Regions from separate parts of the Amycolatopsis sp. FBCC-B4732 genome, predicted to be linked through region 2. Evidence: riboswitches for the same ligand, from Rfam matches in the RefSeq annotation. Region 2 holds a riboswitch; the other holds the start of a gene.
The links. A riboswitch is a leader RNA that binds a small molecule or an ion and turns the genes downstream of it on or off. The one in region 2 is predicted to bind thiamine pyrophosphate.

Region 1 (6,570 bases), 650 kb from region 2:
GGGGCGGAATGACCGCGGTACTCGACGCACCGGCGGCCCGCACGGGCCACGACACGGTGCCGCTGCCCCGGCTGCTGGCCGCGGAGCTGCGCTGGATCTTCCGGCGGCCGCGCACGTTGGCCGTGCTCGGGCTGCTGGCGCTGATCCCGGTGATCATCGGCATCGGCCTGACCCTGGTCGACGACCAGCCGGGCAGCGGCGGCGGCCCGGACGAGGGCGGCGGCGCGCTGCTGGCGTCCGCGGTCAACAACGCGTTCGTCCTGCCGATCGCGGCGATCGTGATGTCGCTGGCACTGCTGCTCCCGCTGGCCTCGGCCATGGCGGGCGCGGACGCGATCGCCGGCGAGACGGCGCACGGAACGCTGCGCGGCTGGCTGATCGCCCCGGTCGGCCGCGGCCGGCTCCTGGCGGTCAAGGCGTTCGGCGTCGCGACCGTGTCAGTGGTCTCGGTGCTCGCGATGTGCGTGACCGGCGTCGTGACCGGGCTGATCATCAACGGCACGGACTCGCTGTTCACGTTGTCGGGCACGACGTTGTCGCTCGGCGGCGCGCTGGCCCGGATCCTGCTGGTGGCGGGCTGGGTGGTGCTCCAGCTGTGGGCGGTCGGCGCGGTCGCGCTGGCGATCTCCAGCTGGACCGAGCACCCGATGCTGGTGGTGGCGTCGGTCCTGGCGACCGACATCGTGTTCACCATCCTCGGGTTTCTGTCCTCTTTGGACTGGCTGCACCCGTTCCTGCTGACACAGAACTGGTCGATGGCACCGGCGGAGGTGCTGCAGGACCCGATGGGCACGCAGATGCTCGGCGAAGGCGCGCTGCGCGCGGTGTGCTACATCGTCATCGGCCTTTCCCTGGCCTACGCGAGGCTCTCCACCCGCGACGGCTGAGACTCCTCGTGAGTGTTTAGGGCGGTTCTAACCGCCCTAAACACTCACGACAACCCGACCACAGCAACACCGTCCGGGTCCAGCTCGAGCGCCACCGCGTCGCCCGCACGCAGATCCGAAGCCGCCGGCGCGACCGCGTCCACTGTGGACTCACTCGAGCGCACCACGAGCCGCACGTGCTCCCGCCGGTGCACGGCCTCCACCACTTCCCCGGCCGTACCGGAAGCGGCCACCCGCAGCGCGTGCGGCCGCAAGCCCAGCCGCACCGGGCCGTCGGCGACGTCCGGGAGGACGACGTCACCGAGGGGTGTGTGCGCGTGCCCGCCGGCCACGACGCCGTCCACGAACGTCGTCACCCCGAGGAAGCGGGCCACGTCGTCGTCGGCCGGGTTGCGCCAGACGCGCCGGACCGCGCCCTCCTGCCGGACCTCCCCGGCGTCGAGCACCGCCACCCGGTCGGCGAGCGTGAACGCCTCCTCCTGGTCGTGCGTGACCAGCAACGCGGTGATCTTGCTGCGCCGCAACAGCTCCGCGAGCTCGATGGCCAGCTGCTCGCGCAACCCGGCGTCCAATCCGGACAGTGGCTCGTCGAGCAGCAGCAGCCGCGGCTTCGGTGCCAGCGCCCTGGCCAGTGCGACCCGCTGGGCCTGGCCGCCGGAAAGCTCGGTGACGCGCCGCTTTTCGAAGCCGGTCAAGCCGACCAGCGCCAGCAGCTCGGCGACCCGCGGCGCCCACTGCGCGCGCGGCACGCCGTGCATGCGCAGGCCGAACGCGATGTTCGCTGCGACGTCGCGGTGGCCGAAGAGCTGGCCGTCCTGGAACACCAGCCCGAAGCCGCGCTTGTGCACCGGCACCGCGCCGAGGTCCTCGCCGTCCCAGCTCACCGAACCGCGCGTGCCCGGCTCGAGCCCCGTGATCGCGCGCAGCAGCGTCGACTTCCCCGACCCCGACGGGCCGAGCAGGGCCAGCACTTCGCCGTCCGCGATGTCCAGGCGGGCGTCGCGCACCGCGGCGAACGTTCCGTAGTGGACGGTCAGGTCCCGCACCGACAACGCCATCAGAACTCCCCCACCCGGCCGCGTCCGAGCCGGTCGATCAGCGCGACCGCCAGCACCGTCACGAGCATCAGCAGCGCGCACGCGGCGTACGCCATCTGGTTGTTGAGCTCCCCCGGCCGTCCCATCAGTGACGCGATCGCCACCGGCAGCGTCGGCGCCGTCGGGCGGGCCAGGAAGCTGGTCGCGCCGAACTCGCCGAGCGCCACGACGAAGCCGAACCCGGCGGCGGCGACCAGCGGGCGCAGCGCCAGCGGCAGGTCGATCTCGCGCCACACGCGCAGCGGGCTCGCACCGAGCGTCGACGCGGCCTGCCGCAGCCGGACGTCGACCGAGCGCAGCACCGGCAGCACCATCCGCACGATCAGCGGCGTGATCACCAGTGCCTGGGCCAGCGGGACGAGGTAGGGCGACGTCCGCAGGTCGCCGGGCAGCGCGTCGAGCGTGACGAGGTAGCCGAAGCCGACGGTCACCGCGGACACGCCGAGCGGCAGCATCAGCACGGCGTCCATGGTTTCCCCGAGCCCGCGCGCGGGTTTCGACGGCGACCGCCGCAGCGCCACCAGCACCACGGACGCGAGCACGCCGACGACCATCGCGAGCAGCGTCGCGTCGATCGCGACCTTCAGCGAGTTCACCGCGGCGTCCCAACCGGACACCTGCAGCGCGCCCTTCTCGCCGGTGCTCGTCAGTGCCCGGTACCCGGCGAGGCTCCAGCCGTCCTCAGTGGACACGGACTCGGCGAGCAGCGCGACGATCGGCGTCAGCAGCAGGGCGAGCACGACGCCGGCCGCGCCGACGCCCCACCATTCGCCGCCTCTCGGCCGCCGCGGCCCGCCGGAGCCGATCCGGGCGCCGTCCTTGCGCCGCCGGGCCAGCCCGCCGAGCACCAGCGCGGCGACCACGGCCGCGAACTGGATGACCGACAGCGCCGCCGCGCCCGAGAGGTCCAGCAGGTCGACCGTGCGCAGGTAGATCTCGGTTTCCAACGTCCGGTACTTCGCGCCGCCGAGGATCAGGACGACCCCGAAACTGGTGGCGCAGAACAGGAACACCACGGCCGCGGCGGACGCGACCGCCGGGGCCAGCGCGGGCAGCGTCACCGAGCGGAAAGCCCGCCACGGGGACGCGCCGAGCGCGCGGGCGGCGTCGGTCGTCCGCGGATCGAGCCGCGCCCACAGCCCGGCGACCGTGCGCGCGACGACCGCGACGTTGAAGAAGGCGTTGGCCAGCACGATCGGCAGCACGCCGCCGTCCGGCCAGAGCGCCCGGAACGCCAGCCCGACGACGACCGTGGGCAGCACGAACGGCACCAGCACCAGGGTCCGCGCCAGGCCGACGCCGGGCAGTTCCACCCGGGCCAGCAGGAACGCCACCGGCAGCCCGGCGACCACGGCGACCACCGTCGACGCCGCCGCGCTCGCCACGGTGAAGCCGGCCAGCTGCCAGGTCCGCGCGTCGCCGAGGACGACGTCGAGCCCGCCCTCGGCGAACCCGCGCCCGACGATCGCCAGCACGGGCCAGGCGAAGAAGACCACCAGGAACCCGATCGGGGCCAGCCCCAGCAGCGCCAGGCCGAGCCCGCGGGCGGTTCTCGGCGGGGCCCCCGCTGCTTTGCGGGGGCTCCGGGTGGCGGAGCCCCCGGCCCGGGGCGGAGCCTCGGGTGTCACTGTCACTGCACGAGCGTGCGCCATTCGCCGATCCACTTCTCCCGGCCGGCCTGCACCTGGTCCGCCGTCAGCGCTTGCGGCTTCTGCTGCAGCGGCGCGACCTGCGCCCAGCCCGCGGGCAGGTCGACGCCCTGGCGCGCCGGGTAGACGTACATGTTGGCCGCGACGGTCGCCTGGAACTGCTGCGACAAAAGGAAGTCGACGACCTTGCGCGCGCTTTCGGTCTGCTTGCCGCCGGCCAGCACGCCGGCGTACTCGACCTGGCGGTAGCAGGTGTCGAGCAGCGCCTTGGTGCGCGGCTTGCCGTCGTCGCCGACTTCGGCGGCCGGCGAAGACGCGTACGAGACGACGATCGGCCGCGGCCCCTTGCCCGCGGAGCCGGAGAAGTCCTTGGTGTAGGCCTCTTCCCAGCCGCTGACCACCTTGAGGCCGTTGGCCTTCAGCTTCGTCCAGTAGCCCTGCCAGCCGGACTCGCCGTACTTCGCGATGGTGCCGAGGAGGAACGCGAGCCCGGGCGACGCCGTGGCCGGGTCCTCGGCGACGAGGAGGTCCTTGTACTTCGGGTCGGCCAGGTCGTCGTAGCTCGACGGCGCCGGGATGCCCTTGGTGGCGAAGTAGTTCGTGTCGACGTTGACGCAGACGTCCCCGACGTCGACGGCGGAGAGCCGGTGCTCGGGATCGACGGCGTAGCGCTGCGGCCCGCGGTCGGCTTCCGGGCTGGTGTAGGGCTCGAATACGCCTTCCTTGAGCGCGCGCGAGGCGAAGGTCGAGTCGACGCCGTACGCGACGTCGCCGACCGGGTTCGCCTTGGTCAGCACGAGCTTGTTGGTCAGCGATCCGGCGTCGCCCTGCTTGAGCACGGAAATCTTGATGCCCGACTGCTTCTGGAAGGCGTCGAGCACCTCCTGCGGCGCCAGGAAGGAGTCGTGCGTCACGAGGGTGACGGTGGGCGTCTGCTGCGTGCCACCGTCGCCGTCCGACAGCGAGCACCCCGCGGCGACGACGCTGACGACGGCGATGGCCGTCGCGGCGCGAACAGCCCTGCGTTTCATCTACCCCTCCTGCACTTCGCCGGACGAGGAGAGGAAGCCCTCCCTTCGCCGGCATGATCCGGTCAGGTGCGAACGGTCGCGGGGTGACCCGCCTCTCAGCCCGGCTGACCGGACTCCCGTGGCAACCGTGCAGCGTAGTCCAGGACGGACGACCATGGAGACATGACGGAAATCTTGAGCGACTCCGAGGCCGACGGACGACTGGGCGCGAACTGGACGCGTACCGGAGCGGTGATCTCCCGGGAGGTGGAGCTGGCTTCGTTCTCCCAGGCGATCGAGGTGGTGGACCGCGTGGCCGTGCTGGCGGAGGCGGCCGACCACCACCCGGACATCGACATCCGCTGGCGCACCTTGACGTTCCGCCTCAGCACGCACTCGGCGGGCGGCCTGACGGCGAAGGACTTCTCCCTGGCGGCCGAGATCGACTCGGTGCTTTCGGCGTTGTGATCCTGGTTACTCTGAGTGCACTTTTTTGCCGGTTCGACGTCTCTCGGTAAACGACTTTTGCTAGGAGAGACGGACATGACCCAGGCCATCGTGGTCGGCACAGCAGCATTCGCGACGATGGTGGCGGCAGCCGGCGGTGTGCTCTGGTTCACCGCCAAGGGCCGCCGTCACCCGGATGCCGGTGAGTTCGATCACAGCCGCTAACGAAGCGCAAGATCAGCGCGCTGAGCAGGGCGGAAGCATCGGTTTTCGGCCCTAGGAAACGCCATGAACAGCACCGCCACCCTCACCTCCGCGCAGCGCGCCTGGATCAACGCCCTCGCCCCCGCGGTGGTGCTGATCACCATCGCCCTGATGGGCCTGCTCGGCTGAGTTCGACCACGCCGCCGCTCTGACTTCTCGAGCGGCGGCGTTCTCAACGGATCTCTTCCGGTGCCGGAAACGCGGCCGGTGGCTCGTCCTCGACAGTCCAGTATTCGAGCGCCGACAACCGGCCTTCGTCGACGAACACGATGAGCCCGCCGCCCGGCACGTCGGCTTCGACCGCCACCCGCTCGGCGACCTCGAACGTGGGCGCGTCCGCATCGACTTCGAGATCGACGGTCGGGCACCCGCAACCGCAGCGGCCGCTCACCTTCGCGGTGGCGGCCTGCACCCGCAGTTCAGCGGCGCCCGGGAAGTCCCCCGCGAGAAGGACTTCCAGGGTCTCGCGCTCGTTCCGCGTGAGCGGGCGGCTCACCATCAGTAGCGGGACATGTTCGGGATCGCCTTCTCCGCGACCCCGATGAGGTCCTCGACCTTCGCCACGTCGGCTGTCACATCTTCAGCAGTCACCGAAGGTGCCACGGAAGAACGGTAGGCGACTTCGTTGCGCCGAACCCGCATCCGGTTGAAGGGACGCAGAAGCGGCCCCAGCGGCGGATCGAGCTGCGCGAGAACCGCTTCGTAGACGGCGATGTGGCCACCGCGGCTCGTCGCACGCAGGCCCTGGTTCTGCAGGATGGCCGCCAAAGCCCGGCGGGCGCCGTCGTACGCCAGCGTGTAGGCGCCTTCCGGATCCGAGTTCAGCAGCTGCCGCGCCGAACCGACGTGGGTACGAGCCCTGGCGAGCTCCCCTTCCGCGGCTTCCCGTGAAGCCGGGACGTGTTCGAGGGAACCGCGCGCGATGAGCGCGTCGATCGTGGCGCGCCCTTGGTTCCACGGGGTCATCGGGATGGCTCCTGGTCGAGGGACAACGGGACCAGCGGACGCTCACGCACGCTGACGAGAAACGGATCCGTGCTGCCTGCCGCCCACGAGGCCGGCGAGATCCGGTGGACGTTGACCTCACGGCCCAGCCGGCGCGACACGCCTTCAGCCAGGTCGAAGAGCACGTCCGGGTCAGGCGAACCGACGACGAGCACGTCGACGTCCCCGGGCGGCGGGCCCGGTTCGCCGCGGTAGCGCGCGGCCCAGGACC
Region 2 (6,570 bases):
ATGGCGACGAAGCTGTTCGGCGCCATCGACCCCGGCGACTTCGGCGACCTCGGCACGTCGCTGTTCACCCTGTTCCAGGTGATGACCGGCGAGGCCTGGCCCGACATCGCCAAGACGATCATGGAACAGGCGCCGATGGCCTGGATCTTCTTCGTCGTCTACATCCTGGTGTCCAGCTTCGCGGTGCTGAACCTCTTCATCGCCGTCGTGGTCAGCGGGATGGAGGACGAGCTGCGCCAGGACATCCGCGAGGAGGAGGCGAAGCAGGCCGAAACCCAGGCGGCGGCGAACCAGGAGATCCTCGACGAGCTCCGCGCCCTGCGTGCGGAGCTCGCCGAGCTGCGGCAGAAGGCCGCTTAGCGGAACGCGGCGACGGTGCGCGCGGCCCAGTCGGCGAAGGTGCGGGGAGCCCGGCCGAGTACCCGCTCGACGTCGGGGCTGACGCGCACCTCGGCCGGGCTCGGCGAGCCGAGGATGTCCAGGGTGTCGTCGGCGAGCTCGGCCGGCATGGTCCGCGTCATGCCCGCCTTGGCCTCCTCGCGGGTCTGCTCGTGGAAGCGCACCGGCGCGCCCAGCGCGGCGGCGATGGCCGCCGTCTGCTGCCGCGGCGTGATCGCTTCCGGCCCGGTCAGCTCGTACACGCCGCCGGTGTGCACCTCGTCCAGCAAGCAGGCCGCGGCGACGTCGGCGATGTCCGCCGGGTCGATGACCGGCACCCCCGTGTCGCCGAAGGGTGCGGCGACTGTCCGCTGGGTGCGGACACTTTCGGCCCACCACAGGGCGTTCGACGCGAAGCCGCCCGGCCGCAGGACGGCCCAGTCCGGCCCGGCCGCCCGCACCGCGTCCTCCAGCTCGCGCATCGCGACCCGCGTCGTGCCGAAGGGCCTGGTCACCACCCCCAGGGTGGACAGCAGGACGATCCGGCCGACCCCGGCGCGCGCGGCCCGCTCGACGACATCGGCAGGATTCGCCCCGACGGCGTGCAGGTCGCCGGACAGCAGCAGGAACAACGCCTTCGCCCCGGCCAGCACGGGCTCGAGAGCGGCGGGCTCCGCCAGGTCGGCCACCACGTGCCGGACGCCGTCCGGCACGTCCGCGGCGTGCCGCGACACCGCCGTCACCTGCTGTCCCGCTCCGGCCAGCGCCCGCACCAACGGCCGGCCCACGTTCCCGGTAGCCCCGGTCACCACGATCATGAACAGCTCCTTCGTCCGATTCCCGCTGTGTTCGGGGGACGCTAGGAGCCGAGCTAACTTCTGGTAAGTACATACCTCTGGGTAAGCTCATGACATGACCGGAGGCCCACAGCTCACCCCGGCCGGCGCCGAGGCGCGGTATGAGGTGTTTCACACCGACTGCGCCGCGCGCGACGTCGTCGACCACGTCACCAGCCGGTGGGGCATCTGGGTGCTGATCTCCCTGCGGCGCACCGACCTCAGGTTCTTCGAGCTGCGCGAGAGCATCCAGGGCATCAGCGAAAAGATGCTGGCCCAGTCGCTGCGCGCGCTGGTCCAGGACGGCCTGGTCTGGCGGCGGGTCGAGCCGACCACGCCGCCGCAGGTCACCTACGGGCTGACCGAGTTCGGCCGGGACGTCGGCGAGCCGCTGACGGAGCTGTTCGACCGGATCACGCGCCGGCTCGCGGACTAGCTCAGTCGTCCGCGATCAGGGCCTCGAGCGCCGGGATCGCCGTCGTCAAGGCTTCGCGGTGCTCGGGCGAGAGCCGGTCGAGGCGCCGGTTCAGCTCCTGGACGCGGGTCGACCGGACGCCGGAGACGAGCCGCTCGCCCTCCTCGGTCGCCTTCGCCAGCCACGCCCGGCGGTCGACCGGGTCGGACTCGCGGCTGACGTAGCCGGCCTCGACCAGGGACGCGATGATCCGCGACATCGTCGCCGCGGCGACGCCCTCCTTGGCCGCGAGGTCGCCGAGACGGAGCTGGCCGGAGTTCACGAGCGTCGCCAGCGCCGAGATGGCACCGTGGCCCGGTCCCGGCACACCCGCCTGCCGCAGCGACCGCGACAGCCTGCCGACGGCCAGGTACAACCTGCCCGAGACGTCCTGGACCGATGTGCTCGTCACGGCTGGCTCCTTCTGCCCTGCCCCGCCGCGGGTGCGCCGGAAAGTGCCGTCCACCTTACGGGCTCGCGGTGCGCGTTCGGCGTGAAGCCACCTGGTTCACCGAGGTGGACTCGACGCTTTCGCCCAGAAGCGCTGCGGCACCCGCCCCGCCGCGCGGGCCAGGTGACCGGCGACGACGGCCGCACGCATCGCCGAAGCCATCCGCTCCGGATCGGCCGCACGGGTGACGGCGGTGGACAGCAGGACGGCGTCGCAGCCGAGCTCCATCGCCAGCGTCGCGTCCGAGGCCGTGCCGATTCCGGCGTCCAGGATCACCGGCACGCCCGCCCGCGAAACGATCAGCTCGATGTTGTGCGGATTCCGGATGCCGAGGCCGGTGCCGATCGGCGCGCCCAGCGGCATCACCGCGGCGCAGCCCGCCTCTTCCAGGCGCAGCGCGAGCACCGGGTCGTCGTTCGTGTAGGCGAACACCGTGAACCCGTCGGCGGCCAGCCGTTCGGCCGCGTCGAGGGTCTCGAACGGGTCCGGGAGCAGCGTCCGGTCGTCGGCGTGCACTTCGAGCTTGATGAGATCGGTCTCCAGCGCTTCCCGCGCGAGCTGCGCGGTGAGCACGGCTTCGGCGGCCGTCCGGCAGCCCGCGGTGTTCGGCAGCAGCTCGATGCCGAGCTTCTTCAGCAGTTCGAGGACGCCGGAGCCGCCCTCGGCGTCGGCGCGGCGCATCGCGACGGTGGTCAGCTCGGTGCCGGAGGCGACCAGCGCGCGTTCGAGCACGGCCAGGTTGGCCGCGCCGCCGGTGCCGATGATCAGCCGGGACGACAGCTTGGCGGTGCCGATGACCAGCGGTTCTTCGTCCACTTCAGCCTCCCTGGACGGCGGTGAGCACGTCGACGCCCGCGCCCTTGGGCACGACGGTGGCCGCCCAGTCGCCCCGGCGGACGACGACGCCGTCGACCGCGACGGCGATCCCGGGCCGCGGGCCGCCGGACGCGTCGAGGACGTCGGCGACGGTCGCGCCGTCCGGGAACTCCGTCCACTGGCCGTTGAGCTTGATCTCCATCACACGTGCTCCTTCTTCTGCAGCCGGGCGGGCGAAGCCGCTTCGACGCCTTGGGGCGGCTCCTCCCCCTCGAGCCAGGCGACCACGGCGGCCGCGGTCACGGGGGCCATCAGCAGGCCGTTGCGGTGGTGCCCGGTGGCGGCGAAGACGCCGTCGTCCAGGACACCGATGTAGGGCAGCACGTCCCGGCTGGCGGCGCGCAGGCCGGCGGCGGTCTCGACCAGCTCGTACTCGGTGATCGCGGGGAAGACGCGTTCGGCGCCTTCGAGCAGCTCGCGCACGCCCCGCGCGGTGACGGCCCGGTCGAAGCCCGCTTCGTACTGCGTGGCGCCGAGGACGAGCTCCTGGTCGCCGCGCGGGACGAGGTAGATCGGCCGGCCCTCGACGACCGCCCGCACGGTGTGCGCGGGCGGCGGCAGGCAGCCGCGGCGGGGCTTCAGCCGCAGGATCTCGCCCTTGAGCGGCCGGACGGCGCCGGCCAGCTGCGGGTGCAGCCGCCCGGTCCACGCGCCCGCGGCGAGCACGACGGCTTCGGCGTCCGGCAGGCCCTCGACGCGCTCGCGCACGAACCGGACGTCGTGGTTGACGCACGCCGCGTAGAGCGCGTTGAGCAGTTTCCGGTTGTCCACGGCCAGGTCGCCGGGCACGTGGAGTCCACTTCGGACGGACCCGACGCCGGGTTCGAGCCGCCTCGTCTCCCGCCCGGTGAGGCGCTCGGCCGCGCGGCCGATCGAGTGCAGGTAGCCGGCGAGGATGTCGAGGTGCCCGGCGTCGGCGCTGTCGAACGCGACGACGAGCGTCCCGTGCCCGGCGAGACCGGGGTCGACGCCCTCTTGTCCCAGGTCGCTCGCGAAGCCCGGCCAGCGTTTCAGCGACGCTTCACCGAGGCTGAGCACGTCTTCTTCGCCGGGCCAGGCCTCGGTGACCGGGGCGAGCATGCCACCGGCCAGCCAGGACGCGCCGCCGCGGGCGGGCTCGGGATCGTGCACGGTGACGTCGTGGCCCGCCTTCGCGGCCCGCCACGCCGCGGACAGGCCGATCACGCCGCCGCCCACCACTGCCAGGTTCGTCATGGGATCACGCTCCCTGCGCCGGCATGACCCGGATCAGGTTCCACGGTCGGAGCGGCAGCTCCCTCTCAGCCCGTGCCTCGGGCTCCCGTGCGGACCCGTCCACCCTAACTCCCGGGGTACGGTCGCCGCTATGCCCGCCCTCTCCGGTGACAAGATCCGCGCCCGCCTCGACGCCGCGCGCCTGTACCTGTGCACGGACGCCCGCACCTCCCGCGGCGACTTGGCCGCGTTCGCCGACGCGGCCCTCGCCGGCGGCGTCGACGTCATCCAGCTGCGAGACAAGACCGGCGGCGCGCCGCTGGAGGCCGCGGCCGAAATCGCGGCGCTGGAGGTGCTGGCGGAGGCGTGCGAGCGCCACGGCGCGCTGCTGTCGGTGAACGACCGCGCGGACGTGGCGCTGGCGGTCGGCGCGGACGTGCTCCACCTGGGCCAGGACGACATCCCGGTCCCGCTGGCCCGCCGCATCCTCGGCGACGCCGTCGTGATCGGCCGCTCGACCCACTCCCTCGACCAGGCGCTGTCGGCGTCGGCGGAGCCCGGCGTGGATTACTTCTGCACGGGCCCCTGCTGGCCGACGCCGACCAAGCCGGGCCGCGACGCACCGGGCCTGGACCTGGTGCGCGCGGTGGCCGGCTGGGCCCCGGAACGCCCGTGGTTCGCAATCGGCGGCATCGACGGCGACCGGCTGCCTTCGGTGCTGGACGCGGGGGCGTCCCGCATCGTCGTCGTCCGCGCGATCACCGAGGCCGAGGACCCCGCCGAGGCCGCCCGAGCGCTCCGCTCCCACCTGGTCTGACCACAGTCACTCGGGGCTCGACGCGAGGGCGTCCCGCATCGTCGTCAGCCACTCGCGCCCTTCGCTCCCACCTGGCCTGACCACCGTCACGGCGTCGGCGTGGCCGCCGCGCCCTGGCTGGTGGGCGGGGCCGTCGTGGCCGGGTCAACGACGACCGACTGCCTTCGGTACTCGACGCGAGGGCCTCCCGCAACGTCGGCCGCGCGACCACCGAAGCTGCCCGAGCCCTCCGCACCCACCTGGCCTGACCACCGTCACGGCGTCGGCGTGGTCGCCGCGCCCTGGCTGGTGGGCGGGGCCGTCGTGGCCGGGGCCGAGGTCGACGGCTGTTGCGTCGACGTGCTCGGCGTGGTCGTCGGCGTCTCCGACGAGGTCGTCGGGGCCGTCGACGTTTCCGGCGGGGTCGTGGTCGTCTCCGTCGGGGACACCTGGGTGTCGCTGGTCCCGGTGGTCGGCGTCGTCGACGGTGTGGTGTCGGTGTGGCCGCCACCGCCGCCGAAGATCTTGCCGATGCTCGTGCCCGTGCCGCCGCCGATCCGGGCGCCCGTTGCCGACTCGAGGCCGACGATCGCCAGGATCGCCACCGCGAACGCCGCCACGCTGGTGCCGATGATCAAGGGCCAGCGCAGTTTCCGCAGCCGCGAGGGCCCGTCCTCGGCGGGCTTCTCCAGCTGCACCGTCGGCTGGTCGGTAATCGGAATTTCCACCTCGGCCGGCACGTCCGGCGCGGGTCCCCGCCGCCGGATCCCCGACGTCGCCAGCACGCGGGCCTTCGCCGCCGCCTCGCGCGTGCGTTGCAGCGAGCGCAAGTACAGCTCGCCGCCGACCGTCGACACCACGCTCGCCACGCCCGCGCCGACCACCGTGCCCGCCACGCCGAGCGTCGAGCCCAGCAGCGCGGCGGTCACCGCCGCGAGCGCCGCCGCCAGCACCTGCACGATCCGCAGGCCCGGCTTTTCCTCCGTCTTTCCTTCGGAAGCCGCTTCGTTCTCCTTCGTCATGATCCCGATCCGAGTAGTCCGTGTTCTCCCCTTGTCCAACGGTTAAGGCGCGCGAGGAACTCCCCGCGTTGCCGCGGCGTGAGGAGGACCACTCCGTCTGTCCACAGTAGACACTCTCATCCGAACGATTTCTTGACATACTCGGCACATGGAACTGGTGACTATCTCCGACATCGAGGCCGCCGCGAAGCGCGTCGAAGGTGTCGCCGTGCGCACGCCCCTGTTGGTCCAGACGTGGGATCCCCGCGGCACCCTGTGGCTCAAACCCGAAAGCCTGCAACCGATCGGCGCGTTCAAGGTGCGCGGTGCGTTCAACGCGATCGGGGCCCTCGACGACGAAGCGCGCGAACGCGGTGTCGTCGCGTACTCGAGCGGCAACCACGCGCAGGCGGTCGCGTACGCCGCGCAGCGCTACGGCGTACCCGCGGTGATCGTCGTGCCGGACGTCGCGCCGCGGATCAAGGTCGAGGCCACCCTCGCGTACGGCGCCGAGGTGATCGAGGTGCCGATCGGCGAGCACGAGGGGAAAGCGCGTGAACTGGCCGCCGAACGCGGGCTGACCC

Region 1: it holds a riboswitch for thiamine pyrophosphate, as region 2 does, so the genes downstream of both, MUY14_RS44065 (thiamine ABC transporter substrate binding subunit) here and thiO (glycine oxidase ThiO) in region 2, are expected to answer to the same signal.

What each region holds. Positions count from the first base shown of each region.
Region 1 covers NZ_CP095376.1:9,645,762-9,652,331, reverse strand. Annotated here, with positions in the region: gene MUY14_RS44085 (ABC transporter ATP-binding protein) at 1-12, shown strand, start outside; gene MUY14_RS44080 (ABC transporter permease) at 9-887, shown strand; gene MUY14_RS44075 (ABC transporter ATP-binding protein) at 932-1,945, opposite strand; gene MUY14_RS44070 (iron ABC transporter permease) at 1,945-3,501, opposite strand; gene MUY14_RS44065 (thiamine ABC transporter substrate binding subunit) at 3,615-4,664, opposite strand; TPP riboswitch at 4,687-4,794, opposite strand; gene MUY14_RS44060 (4a-hydroxytetrahydrobiopterin dehydratase) at 4,827-5,111, shown strand; gene MUY14_RS47060 (hypothetical protein) at 5,187-5,315, shown strand; gene MUY14_RS44055 (hypothetical protein) at 5,527-5,853, opposite strand; gene MUY14_RS44050 (hypothetical protein) at 5,853-6,320, opposite strand; gene MUY14_RS44045 (ArsR family transcriptional regulator) at 6,317-6,570, opposite strand, start outside.
Region 2 covers NZ_CP095376.1:9,000,014-9,006,583, reverse strand. Annotated here, with positions in the region: gene MUY14_RS40845 (ion transporter) at 1-360, shown strand, start outside; gene MUY14_RS40840 (SDR family oxidoreductase) at 357-1,196, opposite strand; gene MUY14_RS40835 (helix-turn-helix domain-containing protein) at 1,291-1,650, shown strand; gene MUY14_RS40830 (MarR family winged helix-turn-helix transcriptional regulator) at 1,652-2,080, opposite strand; gene MUY14_RS40825 (thiazole synthase) at 2,177-2,935, opposite strand; gene thiS (sulfur carrier protein ThiS) at 2,937-3,137, opposite strand; gene thiO (glycine oxidase ThiO) at 3,137-4,210, opposite strand; TPP riboswitch at 4,204-4,309, opposite strand; gene thiE (thiamine phosphate synthase) at 4,341-5,006, shown strand; gene MUY14_RS40805 (hypothetical protein) at 5,261-6,007, opposite strand; gene MUY14_RS40800 (threonine/serine dehydratase) at 6,156-6,570, shown strand, end outside.